DNA from 4 places in the Janthinobacterium sp. Mn2066 genome. Region 4 is predicted to be linked to each of the others. Evidence: predicted binding sites of a transcription regulator. Region 4 holds the regulator's gene; each other region holds the start of a gene.
What was found. Region 4 encodes sigma-54, which starts transcription at its own class of promoters, with help from an activator protein. Its sites were predicted from a motif close to TGGCANGNAANCTGCTTT; they were not measured.

Region 1: the regulator sigma-54 is predicted to act here: its motif matches at 1,819-1,836, upstream of ACL9RI_RS12170 (circularly permuted type 2 ATP-grasp protein).
Region 2: the regulator sigma-54 is predicted to act here: its motif matches at 2,951-2,968, upstream of ACL9RI_RS08680 (EDSAP-1 family PEP-CTERM protein).
Region 3: the regulator sigma-54 is predicted to act here: its motif matches at 3,245-3,262, upstream of prpB (methylisocitrate lyase).

What each region holds. Positions count from the first base shown of each region.
Region 1 covers NZ_JBMOUF010000005.1:376,027-380,324, reverse strand. Annotated here, with positions in the region: gene ACL9RI_RS12180 (TonB-dependent receptor) at 1-439, shown strand, start outside; gene ACL9RI_RS12175 (sensor histidine kinase) at 590-1,729, shown strand; gene ACL9RI_RS12170 (circularly permuted type 2 ATP-grasp protein) at 1,872-3,320, shown strand; gene ACL9RI_RS12165 (alpha-E domain-containing protein) at 3,320-4,264, shown strand; gene ACL9RI_RS12160 (transglutaminase family protein) at 4,264-4,298, shown strand, end outside.
Region 2 covers NZ_JBMOUF010000004.1:39,375-43,672, reverse strand. Annotated here, with positions in the region: gene ACL9RI_RS08695 (ThiF family adenylyltransferase) at 1-78, shown strand, start outside; gene ACL9RI_RS08690 (molybdopterin biosynthesis protein MoeY) at 78-1,187, shown strand; gene ACL9RI_RS08685 (acyltransferase) at 1,180-1,878, shown strand; gene ACL9RI_RS08680 (EDSAP-1 family PEP-CTERM protein) at 1,895-2,881, opposite strand; gene ACL9RI_RS08675 (EDSAP-1 family PEP-CTERM protein) at 3,126-4,106, opposite strand.
Region 3 covers NZ_JBMOUF010000002.1:103,548-107,845, forward strand. Annotated here, with positions in the region: gene ACL9RI_RS03795 (M20/M25/M40 family metallo-hydrolase) at 1-952, shown strand, start outside; gene ACL9RI_RS03800 (hypothetical protein) at 1,042-1,266, shown strand; gene ACL9RI_RS03805 (MBL fold metallo-hydrolase) at 1,309-2,166, opposite strand; gene ACL9RI_RS03810 (hypothetical protein) at 2,357-2,593, shown strand; gene ACL9RI_RS03815 (hypothetical protein) at 2,717-2,965, shown strand; gene prpB (methylisocitrate lyase) at 3,315-4,202, shown strand; gene prpC (bifunctional 2-methylcitrate synthase/citrate synthase) at 4,228-4,298, shown strand, end outside.
Region 4 covers NZ_JBMOUF010000006.1:183,077-187,374, reverse strand. Annotated here, with positions in the region: gene ACL9RI_RS13380 (KdsC family phosphatase) at 1-468, shown strand, start outside; gene lptC (LPS export ABC transporter periplasmic protein LptC) at 508-1,119, shown strand; gene lptA (lipopolysaccharide transport periplasmic protein LptA) at 1,146-1,751, shown strand; gene lptB (LPS export ABC transporter ATP-binding protein) at 1,751-2,506, shown strand; gene ACL9RI_RS13360 (RNA polymerase factor sigma-54) at 2,511-3,989, shown strand; gene hpf (ribosome hibernation-promoting factor, HPF/YfiA family) at 4,059-4,298, shown strand, end outside.

The DNA.
Region 1 (4,298 bases), on a different contig from region 4:
ATTGTCCGTGTTCGGCATGCCGGTGAATGGCGTGCGCCTGCTGGGCGGCCTGACCTGGCTGGACACCAGGCAAAGCGATACGGGCATCGCCGGCAATGATGGCAAGAAAGTGATCGGCGCACCGCAAACGCAGCTGAGCGCGGGCGCCGAATGGGACGTGCCGGGCGCGCCAGGCCTGAGCTTGAACGCGCGCACCATCTACACGTCCAGCCAGTACGCAGACCTGGCCAACACCAAGCAATTGCCGTCCTGGACCCGGCTCGACCTGGGCGCGCGCTACCTGACGCGCATCGCCGAGCACGATGTGGCCATCCGCGCCCGCATCGACAACGTTGCCAACCGTAACTACTGGGCCTCCGCCGTATCCTCGTTTGGCGCGGGTAGCCTGGTGCTGGCGTCGCCACGTACTTTTGCCGTTTCCGCAACAGTCGGATTCTAAGCTTCCAGCACCACACGCCTGTAGCCCCTGCGGCTACAGGCTTGATCAACATCAAATCACCGTTGTCTGATTAATACAGACATTATTCCCACCTGCCGCCGATTGAGCGCATACTGCAAGACGCATCACCTACCCTGTCAAGGAGTTCGCGTGAGCATTGCCAGCAGTCATCAGCACCTCCTGCGCCGCCAACCCATGCGGGTGCAACGCCTGTTTGCACTGCGCGAGGCCGTGCTGACCAACTGGGAGCAGCGCGTGCGCGCAACCGTGCAGGGCGCAGACCAGTTACTGACGCCGATACTGATCAATACCCTGCCCTCCTTCTTCGACAACCTGGCCGAAGCCCTGACGCCAGGCCATCCGCGCCAGGACGCCACCAGCAACAGCAATGTGCCAGCCGTGCACGGTAATGAACGGGCCCGCATGACCAGCTACGGGCCGGAACAGGTGATCCAGGAATACCAGATCTTCCGCGACTGTTTTGCCGACGCGGCGCGCGAAGCAGGCATTGCCCTGCGCCGCCACGACTGGCGCATCATCAATGCCTCGATCGACATGGGCATACGCGAATCGATACGCGAATTCACGGCCATGCATGAGGGATTCCAGCGCCGCATCGCGGCCGGGCTGTCGCACGATATGCGCAATCCGCTGTCCGTCATCACCACGGCGGCCCAGTTGCTGCAGCGGTACCCGGAAAGGGTCAATATCAGCGACCTGGCAAGCAAGATACTCGACCATGGCCACCGGCTCGACACCATGATCGAGGAATTGCTCGATACGCTCAGCTACCAGCAGGGCCAGTGTTTGCCGCTGGCCCTGTCGCAATTCGATATCCTGTCGCTGGCGCGCACCGTTTGCGCGCAGATCAACGGCCTGGTCACTTTGCCGCAAGGCGATAAATGCAGCGTGTCCGGCGTGTCCGTGACTGGCTGGTGGTGTGAAAATTCGCTGCGGCGCGCACTGGAAAACCTGCTCAACAATGCAGTGAAATATGGCGATGACGGCCCGATTACCGTGCATGTAGAAGAAACACACGGGCGTATGATCTTGACCGTACACAATACCGGCAGCCCCATCGCGCCGGAACAGACGGCCCGCATCTTCGAATACCTGCGCCGCGACCATCAGGGCACGCAGCCTGGCTGGGGCATCGGCCTGCCCTACGTGCAAAACGTGGCCGAAAGCCATGGCGGCAGCGTCGCCGTCGATAGCGCACCGGAAACGGGCACCACCTTCATCTTCGATATCCCCATCGATTGCCGGCCCTTTGTCGCGCCACCGCCCTGAATGACTGCCCGTGACGCACCACAGCGGTGCGCAAGAGCGGCGCATGCCACAAAAGTGATCGTTTTTAACACGATCCATCGCTAGCGCGCTGGCACGATTTCTGCTGAGCTAACCATGTCCACGGCTCAAGGGAAATCACAACATGGCAAATTTTTTTAATGAAATGACTGCGGATGAAGTGGGTACGGATGGCAAGGTACGCGAACACTACCGTGAATTCAGCCACTGGCTGCAACAGCAATCCCCTGACACCATTGCCCGCAAGCGGGCCGAAGCCGACTTGCTGTTCCGCCGCGTGGGCATCACCTTCGCCGTGTATGGCGACGATGCCGGCACGGAACGGCTGATTCCTTTCGACACCATCCCGCGCATCATCCCCGCCACCGAATGGGCGCAAATGCAAAAGGGCCTGGTGCAGCGGGTGCAAGCGCTGAACATGTTTTTGCACGATATTTATCACGAGCAAAATATCATCAAGACAGGCATCATTCCCGCCGAGCAAATCTACCGCAATGCCCAGTACCGGCCTGAAATGCAGGACATCGCCGTGGCCTCCGACATCTACGCCCATATCGCCGGGGTCGATATCGTGCGCGCCGGCCAGGGCGAATTTTATGTGCTGGAAGACAATCTGCGCGTGCCGTCCGGCGTGTCCTACATGCTGGAAGACCGCAAGATGATGATGCGGCTGTTTCCCGACCTGTTTGCGCGCAACAAGATCGCGCCTGTCGATCATTACCCGGACATGTTGCTCGACAACTTGCGCTCGGTCGCGCCGATCGGCGTCAACGATCCGACGGTGGTCGTGATGACGCCGGGCATGTACAACTCGGCCTATTTTGAGCACGCCTTCCTTGCCCAGCAAATGGGGGTGGAACTGGTGGAAGGCAAGGATTTGTTTGTCAACGACAATGCCGTCTACATGCGCACCACGCGCGGACCGAAACGGGTCGACGTGATCTACCGCCGGGTCGACGACGATTTCCTCGATCCGCTGGCCTTCCGCGCCGATTCTTCCTTGGGCGTGCCGGGCCTGCTGTCGGTCTACCGCGCCGGCCGCGTGACCCTGGCCAACGCGATTGGCACTGGCGTGGCCGACGACAAGTCGATTTACCCCTACGTGCCCGACATGATCAAGTTTTATTTGTCGGAAGAACCGATACTGAACAACGTGCCGACGTACCAGTGCCGCAAACCGGCCGACCTGTCGTATGTGCTGGCCAATCTGCCGGAACTTGTCGTCAAGGAAGTGCACGGCGCGGGCGGCTACGGCATGCTGGTCGGGCCCGCTTCGAGCAAGGCGCAGATCGACGATTTCCGCCAGCGCCTGCTGGCCAATCCGGGCGGCTACATCGCCCAGCCTACGCTGGCCCTGTCGGCCTGCCCCACCTATGTGGAGAATGGCATCGCGCCACGGCATATCGATTTGCGGCCATTCGTGCTGTCCGGCAAGACGATTTCCATGGTGCCCGGTGGCTTGACGCGGGTGGCCTTGGGCGAAGGCTCGCTGGTAGTCAATTCCTCGCAGGGCGGCGGCACCAAGGATACCTGGATACTGGAAAAAACCATGGCGTTTGGAGGAGAGCAATAATGCTGAGCAGAACCGCCGATCATTTATTCTGGATGGCGCGCTACACCGAGCGCGCCGAAAACACGGCCCGCATGCTGGACGTCAACATGCAAACGGCCATGCTGCCCCAATCGGAAGCCGACGCCGAGCAAGGCTGGCGCGCCACCTTGGGCATTTCCGAGCTGCAAAGCGCCTACGACGAGAAATATGGCCGCTTCCACACCCAGGACGTGCTCGACTTCATGGTGCGCGATCCGCACAACCCGTCCTCCATCATGGCCTGCCTGACGGCCGCCCGCGAAAATGCCCGGGCCGTGCGCGGCACCCTGACCACGGAAGTATGGGAAATCCAGAACGCCACCTGGCTCGACATGCAGAAGCGCTTGAAAAGCAACTTGCTGGAAAGCGATCCCAGCCAGTTCTTCGAATGGGTGAAATACCGTTCGCACCTGTCGCGCGGCGTCACCCTGGGCACCATGCTCAAGGATGAAGCGATCCACTTCATCCGCCTGGGCACCTTCCTGGAGCGGGCCGACAATACGGCGCGCATCCTCGACGTGAAATTCCATGGCGCCAGGGACGCGGCCAAGGACGTGCAGCAGCGCGACTTTTATTACTGGGCGGCCCTGCTGCGCTCCGTGTCCGGCTTTGAAATCTACCGCAAGGTCTACCGCGACGTGATCACGCCCGAGCGCGTGGCCGAATTGCTGATGCTGCGCGGCGATATGCCCCGCTCATTACTTGCCTGCATGGAAGACGTGGTCGATAATCTGCGCCAACTGCGCAACGATGTGTCGGCCGATACGGAGCGCTTTGCCGGCAAGCTGCACGCGCAGCTGAAATTCGGCCATATCGATGACATCATGAAAGCGGGTTTGCACCGGACCCTGACCGAGTTCCTGGAAAGCATCTATGAACTGGGCAACCGTGTCAGCCGCGACTTCCTCGTTCCCCTGGCGGCCTGATGCAGATCACCATCCGCCACGAAACCCGCTACAG
Region 2 (4,298 bases), on a different contig from region 4:
CCCGGCGGCAACCGCCATCCGCTGCAAAGGCTGGCCATGGCCATCATCCGCCGGCGCCGCGCCGCCAGGGGGGCGTGATGGCAGCTTTTGTTCCGATGGATAGCGTGCTGGAAGACATCCTCGACCAGGCCCGCTGGGCGCCCAGCGGCGATAACACCCAGCCGTGGCGTTTCGAGGTGCGCGGCCCGCGCCAGGTGGTCGTGCATGGCCACGATACGCGCACGCACTGCGTCTACGACCTCGATGGCCACCCCAGCCAGCTGTCGCTGGGCGCCTTGCTGGAAAGCATGGCACTGGTGGCCAGCAGCCATGGCTTGCGCATGCAGGCGCGGCGGCGCGGCGGCATGCCCGATACCTTGCCGACCTTCGACGTGCGTTTTATGGACGAAGCAGGCCTGGCTGCCGACCCGCTGACGGCGTTCCTGCGCCAGCGCAGCGTGCAGCGCCGGCGCCTGAGCACGCGCCGCTTGCGGGCCAGCGAGAAGGCGGCGCTGGCGGCCAGCTTGCCGGCCGGTTACAGCGTACTGTGGTTCGAAGGCTGGCAGGCCAGATGGGCGTGTGCACGGCTGATGTTCGACAATGCCCGCTTGCGCCTGACCATGCCCGAGGCGCACAAGGTGCACCGCGACGTGATCGAGTGGGGCGCGCGCTTCAGCGTCGACCGCATCCCCGACCAGGCGCTGGGCGTGGACCCGCTGACGGCCAGGCTGATGCGCTGGATCATGCAAAGCTGGCGCCGCGTGGACTTTTTCAATACCTGGTTGGGCGGCACCCTGGCGCCGCGGCTGCAGATGGACTTGCTACCCGGCATGTATTGTGCGGCGCATTTTGCCTTGCTGGCCGATGCGCCGCCGCGCCAGGTCGACGATTACGTGGCGGCCGGCCGCGCCATGCAGCGCTTCTGGCTGACGGCCACGCAGCTGGGCCTGCAATTGCAGCCCGAACTGACACCGCTGATCTTTGCCCGCTATGTGCGCGAACGGCGGGCTTTTTCGCGTACCGATGGCATGCTCGAGATGGCGCAGGAACTGGCGGCCCAAACCCAGGCATTGCTGGGCGGCGAGGCCAGCGAACGGGCCGTCTTCCTTGGGCGCATCGGCGCTGGCACGCCGGCCCTCGCGCGCTCCTTGCGCCGGCCCTTGAAGGACTTGCTGCTGCCTGCCACGGAGGGACAGGCCCATGCGTGAGATCGGCGCCAGGGAAATCGTGTTTTTCCTGTGCCTGTTGGCGCTGATCCTGCTGCTGGGCATAGGCAGTGCGGTCTGGCTGATCGCGCTGCTGCCCCGTTACTATCTGAGCGATTTGCGGGGCGTGGCGCTGGTGGCCGCTGCCGTTGTGCTCGGCTACGTGTATGCGTTTGCCGTCTACCGGCTCTTCCTGCGCCTGTTGCCGTTGCATCAAGGCGCGGCCGCACCGGGTTCGCGCGCGGAATTTGCCGCCAACGTCAATATCCTGTTTTACCTGCTGCTGTTCAATTCCCTGATCCGCACGCATTTCCTGCCGCTGCCGCTGTTGCGACTGGTGTATCTGGCGCTGGGCGCCCGGCTGGGCCATAACACCTACAGCGCAGGCGCCTTGCTCGATCCGCCCCTGACCCGCATCGGCCGCAATAGCATCGTCGGCCATGACGCGGTAGTGTTTGCGCATGTGATCGAGGGCGACAGGCTGGAATTGAAGCCGGTGGTGATCGGTGACGGCGTGACCATCGGCGCGCATGCCGTGATCATGGCCGGTGCCCGTATCGGCGATGGCGCCATCATTTCCGTGGGCGCCGTGCTGACCAAGGATAGCGTGGTGGGGGCGGGCGAAATCTGGGGCGGCATGCCGGCGCGCCTGCTGAAAAAAACGGCCGCCGCAAGCGATGCGGCGGCTTCCTGACGCCTCAGCGCATGGTTCAGCTTTTGCGGCGGTTCAGGCATAAGCCCATCAATCCCAGGCCCAGCAAGGCCAGCGTGCCCGGTTCGGCCACCTGCACGGCGCGGGGAAAGATGGTGAGGTCCACGCTGTTGACCGTATTCAAGGTCAAGGTGTAGTTGCCGGCCACCAGGTTGTTGGTGAGGGCCGTGTACGTCCCGCCGCAAGCGGTGCCGATGCCGGTGCCCGTTGGCGCGCCGCAGGCGAGCGGATCATAGGTCAGCAGATTGCCGCTGGTGAGGGTATTGGCGGAAAAATTCATGTTCAGGTCGGCTGCATCGGCCAGTTCCGTGCCGCCCGTAATGCCGGAACCGGCGACGCCGTCCGGTGACCAGTTGAAGACGGTTTGGCCCAGCGCATTGGTAATCGTAAAGCTGACCGACATATTGGCGGTCGAAGACGATCCCGGGCCGGCCAGCGCATCGAGATAGACCTGCATGAAGGGCGCCGCCTGGAAATTGAACAGGATCGTGGCGCCGGGCGCGCCCACCACGAAATTGACGGACAGGCCCGTGTTCGAGCCATTGCGCCCGGACGCGTCGGCGCTGCCCGTATCGAATAAAAAGGCTTCGGCGACGTTGACCGTGTGGGTACTTGTCGCTCCCGGTGGAAATGGTGGAATTTGCGAGCTGACAATCTGTGCATCGCCGCGCGAATAGGCGGCGTTGCCCTGGCCTTGTTGCGTGAAATTGTTTTGTCCCTTGGTGACGGCGCCCAGCGCGGATTGCGGCGCATCGACAAAGCCATTGCCGCCCCGGATCACGCTGCTGCCATTGAGCGTGGCCGTCGAGCGTGAAATGTCGGTGTTGCCCGCGACGGAGATGACGCCGGTGGGATTGGTGATGGTGAGGCCAAAAATATTATTGTAGGAATAGCCGTAGGCGGAGGCTTGCGCGCCGCCGCTGGCGCTGGCCATGATGAGGCCACTGAGGGCGATGGGAAGCAGGGCGCGGGAAAGATAGCTCATGTGAAATCCTCGTCGAGTAAGTTGCTCAGGTGGCTGTTGCCGCCGTGGTGGGGGGGCTACCATGCTGAATGAGCAATTTTCTTGCCAGAAGATATTTGTTCTTTTAAATCAATGATTTACAAAATGCAAGGCTCCATTTCCCGGGTGCCCGGGCGTGCACATGTAAAGAATGCCGACAAGCCCCTGTTGATACGGAGCGTAGGCGAGGCGTGGTGCGTGCCCCGTCCCTGTTCCCTGGTGTTTTTCAAACGGTGATCTTGCGGCGGCGGGCATAGCACAGGCCCGCCAGGCCCAGGCCCAGCAAGGCGAGGGTGCCCGGTTCCGGCACGGCCAGCACCTTGACCAGGTCGACGCTTTCCACGGCATTCAGGGTCAGGGTATAGCTGCCGGCGAGCAGCGGATTGGTCAGTGCCGCATAAAAGCTGCCGCACGCCGTGCCCACGCCGGTGCCTGTGGGCGTGCCGCAGCCCATGGGATCATAGGTGGCCAAGTTGCCACGCGTCAGGAAATTGGTCGATAAATTGGTATTCAGGTCGGCGCCATCGGCCGTTTCCGTGCCCCCCATGATGCCGGAGCCGACCACGCCATCGGGCGCCCAGTTGAACATGGTGTTGCCGGCTGCATCGGTAATGGTGAAGGAAAACACCAGGTTGGCGGTGGAGGAAGAGCCTATGCCGATATCGCTGTTCAGGAAGACCTGCATGAACGGATGGGCCTGGAAATTGAAAGACAAGGTAGCGCTGGGTGAACCGACCACGAAGTTGACGGAGAATCCCGTATTCGAGCCGTTGCGGCCCGATGCGTCAGCCGAACCGGCGCTATCGAGGTGGGCTTCAGCCACGTTGACGGCTTGCGTACTGGCCGCGCCCGGAGGGAAGGAGGGAAACTGGGTGCTGACGATTTGCGAATCGCCGCGCGAATACGTGCCGCTCGCTCCCTGCTGCGTAAAATCGTTTTCTCCCTTGGTGACGGCACCCAGGGCTGCTTGTGGCGTATCGACGATGCCGGAACCGCCCTGGATGACGCTCGCGCCGTTCAAGGTGGCCGTGCCGCGCGAGATATTGCTGCTGCTGGCGACCGTGATGGAACCGGTGGGATTGGTGATGACCAGCCCAAAGATATTGTCGTAGGAATAGCCGTAGGCGCCTGCCTGGGCGTTGCCGGCGGCGCACAGCATGGCCAGCGCAGCTGCCGCCGGGAGAAGTTTGAGTTGAGCCAGTTTCATTTGGAATACCTCGTGGTGTTTGCTTGCCGTTTAAAAGAGTCTGAGCCCTGTCCTTGGGTGGGACAGCTGTCCATGCAGTCGCTAAAGCGGCTTTCATGCCAGTACTGCCAGTGCCTTGTAAATCAGGCACTTGGGTCGGTTTTATTGATTTTCAGCAGGTATGAAGCGCATGCCTGTAAAGAAAGCCGACGC
Region 3 (4,298 bases), on a different contig from region 4:
GATCGACACGCCGTTCGACCAGGAAATGGCGGACCGGGGCCTGGCTGGCGTCAGCTATGGCCAGGGTTCGCGCTTCCGCTTCAATGGACCCAAGGCGGCCGCTGAACTGGGCGCCGCCGCCGCGCTGGTGCGCTCGATCGGCGGCGCCAATTTCCGCATTCCGCACACTGGCGCCACGGGACTGGAAGACGGCAAGCGTATTCCGGCCGCCGCCGTCACCGTCGAAGACGCCTTGCTGATCGGCCGCCTGGCCGCGCGCGGCCCCATGAAAATGCATCTGACCCTGACCCCGCAAACCTTGCCTGACGCCGATAGCTACAACGTGATCGCCGACTGGCCGGGTACCGACAAGGCCGATGAAGTGGTGGTGGTGTCGGGCCACCTCGATTCCTGGGACCTGGCCACCGGCGCCAATGACGATGGCGCCGGCATCATGTCTGCCATGGGCGTGCTGGAAACCCTGAAAAAGCTCGATTACCATCCGCGCCGCACGATCCGCGTGATCGCCTGGATGAACGAGGAAAACGGCGGCCGTGGCGGCCAGGCCTATTTTGATGCGAATAAAAATGCCCTGCTCAAGCAGTATGCGGCGATCGAGATGGACAGCGGCGCCGGCCGGCCATTCGGCATCAAGGCCAGCGTGGGCCCGAAAGCGGAAAAACTGTTCGCGCCCTTGCTGGCATCGCTGCAGCCGATCGGCGCGAATGCCTTTACGCGCCGCGATGCGCTGGAAACGGGCGACTTGCACCGCCTGGAAAAAGGTGGCGTACCGAGCTTCGAGCCGCTGGTCGACAGCCATAGCTACTTCCATTACCACCATACGCCAGCCGATACGCTGGACAAGGTCGACCCTCAAAACCTCAAGCGCAACGTGGCGCTGATGTCTTCGCTGGCCTGGTTCCTGGCCAATATCGATGGCGAAATCGGCCGCGCGCCGGCGCAGGACGAGTAAGACTGCAGCACGGGCCACCGCCTGGCCGGCGTGGCCCGCCGCCTGCGGGCAGCTTCGCCATTTTTCCAACAAACAATGATCTTACGGATATGACACAAGACGACATCGAGATCGCCATCGGTATGATCCGTTCCCACCTGGCCGCGTATCCGCACGGCGCCGACACGCTCGAAGGCGTGGCGCAGTGGTGGCTCGATGGCAGTTTTTCACCGCCGGTGATTGCGGCCGCGCTGGAGCGGCTGCTGGCCGCCGGCGAGATGGAACGCCTGAGCATCGGCCAGCGCCAGTTGTGGCGGCGGGCGCAGCCGGCATAGCGCTGCACCGCCTGTGCTGGCAAGGTGCGGGCGCGCCCTTGCCTAGATCGCGTTCAGCGGTATTTTCAAGTAGCGCACGCCATTTTCTTCCGGCTCCGGCAGCTTGCCGGCATTGATATTGACCTGGATGGCGGGCAGGATCAGGGTCGGCATGTCCAGGGTCCGGTCGCGCGCCGTGCGCATGGCCACGAACTGCGCTTCCGTGACGCCGTCGTGCAGGTGGATATTGCTGGCCCGCTGTTCGGCCACCGTCACTTCCCAGCGCGGCGGACGGCCGTTGGGCGGATAGTCGTGGCACATGAACAGCCGCGTTTGCGGCGGCAGCGACAGCAAGCGCTGCACGGAGCGATAGAGCAGGGTCGCCGAGCCGCCGGGAAAATCGCAGCGGGCCGAACCCACGTCGGGCATGAACAGGGTGTCGCCCACGAAGACGGCGTCGCCGATCTGGTACGCCAGGTCGGCCGGCGTATGGCCAGGCACGTGCAGCGCGCGCACTTCCAGCTCGCCGATGTGGAAGACCTGGTCGGGCGCAAATAATTGATCGAACTGCGAGCCGTCCGCCTGCGCGCCATCCTGGTGATAGACCTGGGAAAACGCTTGCTGCACCGTCTGGATGGCCGCGCCGATGGCCACGTCGCCACCCAGCTGCTGCTGCAGATAGGGCGCGGCCGACAGGTGGTCCGCATGCGCATGGGTTTCCAGCAGCCAGCGGCATTGCAAGCCATGCTGGCGCACGAAAGCGACTACCTTGTCGGCCGAAGTGGTCGAGGTGCGGCCCGCTTTCGGGTCGTAGTCGAGCACGGAATCGATGATGGCGCATTCGCCGCCATCGGCCGCATACACGACATAGGTCACGGTGGCGGTGGCAGGATCGAAGAAAGCTTGGATTTGTGGATTCATCGTGGCGGCAGGGAAAGGCTGGGTCCGTGACAGGGATGGTCATTATATCGCCACAGCCGGATAAGAAAATGCTAAAAATGCGCTCTCGATATGCGAAAAGCAAATAAAGGGATGGCTAGCTGTCGTGCGCACCCTGATCCGCGCCGCGTGCTAATCTCGTCTGTACCAGCTTAGGAGAAAGAGGAAAACCATGCCTGACACCACAGCACGCAACGAACAGTACCGCGGTTTTACGATTTCAGTGACGCCGCAAAAGGACAATGACGATTTATGGGATTTCAGCTACCGCTTGCAGCGCGACGGCCAATCCGATGCACTGGAAGTGAGTCGCAGCCGCACCCTGGGCGGCCATGCCGACCCCGAAGCGGCCTATGTGGCCGGTTTTGAAGTGGCGAAAATCGAGGTGGACAATCTGCTGCGTCCTTGATCTGGTGTAAATTGTTTAGCTGGCTGGCGCGCTTCCGCTGAAACACATCGCGGCCGGCCGTGCTTCATGCTAGGATTTCCCTCACCAGGAAGCTTGATTCAACTACCCGCAAGGAGGCCACCCATGAGCAACAGTTCCAAAATTCATTATAAAGGCTGGGAGATCGTTCCTTTGGCCGTGCCTACCGGTGACGGCAAATGGTCGGCCAGCTGCGATATCGAACGCGCCGGCGCCGACGGGGTGGAAGTGTTCGAAGGCTCGACCATGCAATTCGTGCGCGACGATGAGGACGAGGCCATCGCTGCCGCCTGCGACGAAGCGATCCGCCAGGTCGATAACATCATCGCCAACCCGCTGGTGCGGCTGGCCTGATACGGTTCAGTGACTCCGGGGCAGCCGGCGCTTGCCGCCTGTCTGCCATCCTGCGCGGCCAGCACTTTGTTGGCCGCGCTGCCATCTGCGTCTCCTGTTTGATTTCAATCGACGTTTCAATGTGTTTCAATGTTTCTCCATGAAACATTTTTGAAATGCATGACGATGGAATTGTCACATCGCCCGTGTGCACTTATCCCGCCTCTATCCCTTGTATTTGTGCGTGCTGGCGCTATTCTCCCTCTGTGACACCACTTGCGCAGTGTTCGGCCAAGTGGCTGGCACGGCAATTGCAATACTGTTCCATATAGCAAGTCCATGAAACATTCGACATTCCATAGGTGAACACATGAGTCTATACTCCGCAGGTGCAGCGTTCCGCAAGGCCGTCCAGGAAGAATCCCCATTGCAAGTGGTCGGCGCCATCAACGCCAACCACGCCCTGCTGGCCAAGCGCGCCGGCTTCAAGGCCATTTATCTGTCCGGCGGCGGCGTCGCGGCCGGCTCGCTGGGCTTGCCCGACCTGGGCATTTCCAGCCTGGATGACGTGCTGACCGATATCCGCCGTATCACCGACGTATGCGACCTGCCGCTGCTGGTCGACGCCGACACGGGCTTCGGTTCATCCGCCTTCAATGTGGCGCGCACCGTGAAATCGATGATCAAGTTTGGCGCGGCCGCGCTGCATATCGAAGACCAGGTGGGCGCCAAGCGCTGCGGTCATCGTCCGGGCAAGGAAATCGTGAGCAAGGAAGAAATGGTCGACCGCATCAAGGCCGCCGTCGATGCGCGCACCGATCCGAACTTCGTCATCATGGCGCGTACCGATGCACTGGCCGTCGATGGCCTGGACGCGGCGCTGGAACGCGCCATCGCCTGCGTCGAAGCGGGCGCCGACATGATCTTCCCGGAAGCGATTACCGATCTCGATATGTATGCCACGTTTGCCAAGGCCGTCAATGTGCCGATCCTGGCCAATATCACCGAATTTGGCGCCACGCCGCTGTTCACCCTGGACGAACTGCGCAGCGCCCACGTGGGCCTGGCGCTGTATCCCTTGTCGGCCTTTCGCGCCATGAACAAGGCGGCGGAAAACGTCTACACCTCGCTGCGCCGCGACGGCACGCAAAAGAACGTGGTCGACACCATGCAGACGCGCATGGAGCTGTATGAATCGATCAATTACCACGAATTCGAGCAAAAGCTGGACGCATTATTCGCCGCGCAGAAAAAGTAATCATTACTATATTTTGGAGAAGACCATGACCGCACCACAAGCCGCCACTTTCAAGCCTAAAAAATCCGTCGCCCTGTCCGGCGTCACTGCCGGTAA
Region 4 (4,298 bases):
GGCGTGCTCACCGACGGTAGCCTGCATTTTGGTCCGGACGGCGAAATGATGAAGACGTTCAATGTGCACGATGGCCTGGGCATCAAGCTGCTGCAGGAGTCGGGCGTGCAGACAGCCATCATCAGTGCGCGCCGCTCGGCGATCACGGCGCGCCGCGCGCAAGACCTGGGTTTTACCCACGTGCACCAGGGCGGCCACGACAAGCTGACGCCGTTCCGCGAATTGCTGGCGCTGACGGGCTTGACGGAAGAGCAGTGCGGCTATATCGGCGATGATGTGGTCGATGCGCCGCTGCTCAAGCGCGTCGGCTTTGCCGTCAGCGTGCCGAACGGGCGCCCGGAAGCGCAGGCGCTGTCGCATCACCTGACGCAGGCCGGCGGCGGCAAGGGGGCGGTGCGCGAAATTTGCGAATTCCTGCTGCGTGCCCAGGGTAACTACGAGCGCGTCATGGCGCCGTTCCTGGAGTAAGGCCTTGGCAAGCAGCATCATCATGGAAAGTGTCTTACTATGAGCAAGTCGGGAGGCGCCCATCGCTGGCGCATGACGTGGACCGTGCTGGGCGCGGTCGTGTTTGCGCTCGGCAGCTTTTGGCTGCTGGAGTTGATGAACCGGAATAGCCAGGAAATCAATGCCAGCAAGCAGGTGAATGAGCCCGACTATTTCGTCACCAATTTCAGCGTGGTACGCATGGATTTGCAGGGGAAACCCAGCTATATCGTATCGGGTACCAAGCTCACGCATTACCCGGCCGATGATTCGTCCGATATCGACCATCCTTTCGTGCGCAAGATCAGCCCGGACCTGCCGCCGCTGAATATGAATGCCGAACTGGCCCATATCGACCAAGGCAATACGCGGCTGCAGTTGTACCGCAATGTGGTGATCGACCGGGTGGCCAGTCCCAAGGTGCAGAACATGACGCTCAAGACCGAGGCCTTGACGGTCTTTCCCGATGAGGAACGGATGGAAACGGCCGTGCCGGTCGATATGCTGCTGGGAACTTCACATGTCACGGGCGTGGGCATGAAGGCCAATAACGCGACCGGCGTGGTGGACGTGGAGCAGAACCTGCGCATCGTCTATCCGCCAGCGCCGCGCAAGGGCGCGGCAGCAAAATGACAGTATGCAAATAAGGAAATCATAAAATGAAAAAAATCTTGCTGTTGACCTTGTTGTCGACCGTATGTTCGCTGGGTCTGATCGGTGCGGCGCGTGCCGAAAAGGCCGATTCCGAAAAGGAAGCCGTGATCACCGCCGAGCGTGGCCACGTGGATGATGTCAAGCAGGTGCGCACCCTGACGGGCAATGTGGTGCTGGTCAAGGGCACCCTGACCATGAAAGCAGGCCGCGCCCAGATCACGGAAGATGCGCAGGGCTACCAATTCATCATTTTCTGGGCGGAAGCGGGCAAGCTGGCCACCTTCCGCCAGAAGCGCGATGGCGAAGGCGATTTGTGGGTGGAGGGCGAGGCCGAACGCGTGGAATACAATAACAAGACGGAAGTGGTGAAGCTGTTCTCGAAAGCCAAGCTGACGCGCCTGGAAGGCACGAAGCCGACCGACGTCGTCAACGGCGCCTTCATTTCTTATGACAGCCGCAAAGAAGAATTCCAGATGGAAAATACGGAGAGTGGCAATAACACGCCGGGCGGCGGTAGCGTGCGCATGGTGATCCAGCCGAAAAACAAGGCGCCTGCTGCGTCTACGCCGGCGGCATCGGCCCCGGCCACGCCTGCGCCAGGAAAGAAATAATGGAAAATATACGCTGCGGCAGCACCCTGATCGTGAAAGGGCTGCAAAAAACCTATGGCAAGCGCCAGGTCGTGCATGATGTCTCGCTGCAAGTCGAATGCGGCGAAGTGGTCGGCTTGCTGGGCCCCAACGGCGCCGGCAAGACCACCTCGTTCTATATGATCGTCGGCCTGGTGCCGTCGGACGGCGGCACCATCGATATCAGCGGCGTGGACATTTCCAGCCTGCCGATTCATCGCCGCGCGCAGATGGGCTTGTCGTATCTGCCGCAGGAAGCGTCGGTGTTCCGCAAGCTGACGGTGGAAGACAATATCCGCGCCGTGCTGGAAATCCAGACCGTCGAAGGCCGTCCCTTGAAAAAGGCGGAAATCGAAGAACGCCTGAATACCTTGCTGGCCGACTTGCAGATTGAAAAGCTGCGCGAAAACCCGGCCCTGTCACTATCCGGTGGCGAGCGCCGCCGGGTGGAAATTGCCCGCGCGCTGGCCACCGATCCCCGCTTCGTGCTGCTCGACGAACCGTTTGCCGGCGTCGACCCGATCGCCGTGATCGAGATCCAGCGCATCGTGCGTTTCTTGAAGGAGCGCAATATCGGCGTGCTGATCACCGATCATAATGTGCGCGAAACGCTGGGTATTTGCGACCGCGCCTACATCATCAACCAGGGTTCGGTGCTGGCGTCGGGACGTCCCGATGACATCATCGCCAACGAGTCGGTACGCCGGGTCTATCTGGGCGAACACTTCCGTATGTGAGCCAATGAAACAATCATTGCAGCTGCGCACTTCGCAGCACTTGGCATTGACGCCGCAGTTGCAACAATCGATACGCCTGTTGCAACTGTCCACACTGGAATTGCACCAAGAGCTGGAACAACTGCTGACGGATAACCCGCTGCTTGAGCGTCTCGACGATCCGCTCGATCGTTCGCTGCGCCTGCTGTCCGACGGCGCCTTGAGCTCCACCGCCGCGCCGGCCGAAGCGCCGCCCCAGCCACCGAGCCAGGAAACACCGGCAGCGCCGGCCGAGGCCGATGGCTATGAGGGCGATGCGGGCGAAGCCACGGCGGCGCCGGACACGGGCGACAGTGACTGGAGCGAAGCGAGCCGGGGCAGGGCGCCCGAGGACGACGATGCGCGTCCGCAACTCGAAGCCCATCACTGCACCTTGCGCGAGCACCTGATGGAACAGATGCGCGTGACGGTGCTGGAATTGCGCGACCGCGCGCTGGTTGAGCTGATCATCGACGCGCTCGACGACAATGGCTACCTGGACGAGTCGCTCGACGATATCCTGGCGCGCCTGCCGGAAGAGCTCGACATCGACGCCGATGAGCTGCGCACGGCCCTGGTGCTGCTGCAAAGTTTCGATCCGCCGGGCGTGGGGGCGCGCAATGCCGCCGAATGCCTGGCCCTGCAAATCCGCCGCCTGCCAAATATTGCCCTGGTAACAAGACGCATGGCCTTGGCCATCGTCGAAAAACACCTGGCCTGGTTTGCCCAGCGCGACTTCAACAAACTGAAAAAAGCCCTCAATTGCGACGAGGAAGACTTGCGTGAAGCACAAGCAGTGATTCGCCAGTGCAACCCGCATCCGGGCGCCGTGTTTGCCTCCGACGTGTCTGATTATGTGGTGCCGGACGTGGTGGTCAAGCGCGGCCGCAATGGCTGGCAAGTGACTTTGAACAACGATGTCATGCCGCGCCTGCGGGTCAACGCCATGTATGCGAACCTGCTCAAGCAGGGCAAGGGCGAGGGCGCGATGGGCGTACAGTTGCAGGAAGCCAAGTGGCTGATCAAGAATATGCGCCAGCGTTTCGATACGATACTGCGCGTGGCGCAAGCGATAGTAGAACGACAAAAGAATTTTTTCTCGCACGGCGCCGTCGCCATGCGCCCCCTTGTGCTCCGCGAAATAGCTGATACACTGGGTTTACACGAGAGTACTATCTCGCGGGTAACAACCCAAAAGTACATGCTGACCCCGCATGGCATGTTTGAGTTGAAATATTTTTTTGGTAGCCATGTCGCCACCGAAGCGGGGGGCGAGGCATCGTCAACGGCGATACGGGCACTGATCGTGCAACTGACAGGAGCAGAAGACACAAAAAATCCTTTATCCGACAGTAAGATTGCGGACATGCTGGGGGAACAGGGCATGGTGATTGCGCGACGTACTGTTGCCAAATACCGGGAAGCGTTGAAAATTCCGCCAGTGAGCCTGCGTAAGTCTTTGTAGTTTTTTCGGTTCCTCTACGGGTCGGATACGATGGACTCCGCACGAACCTGATCATCTTTAGGAGTGTGTATGAATCTCACCATCAGCGGACATCATCTTGAAGTGACACCAGCCATCCGTGAATACGTACAAACGAAACTGGAGCGTGTGAAACGTCATTTCGATCAAGTTATCGATATTGCCGTGATTCTGACCGTCGACAACCTCAAAGAGAAAGCAAAACGTCAAAAGGCCGAAGTCAATTTGCGTCTGAGCGGCAAGACCGTGTATGTGGAAAGCCTGGCGCAAGACCTGTACGCCGCCATCGAT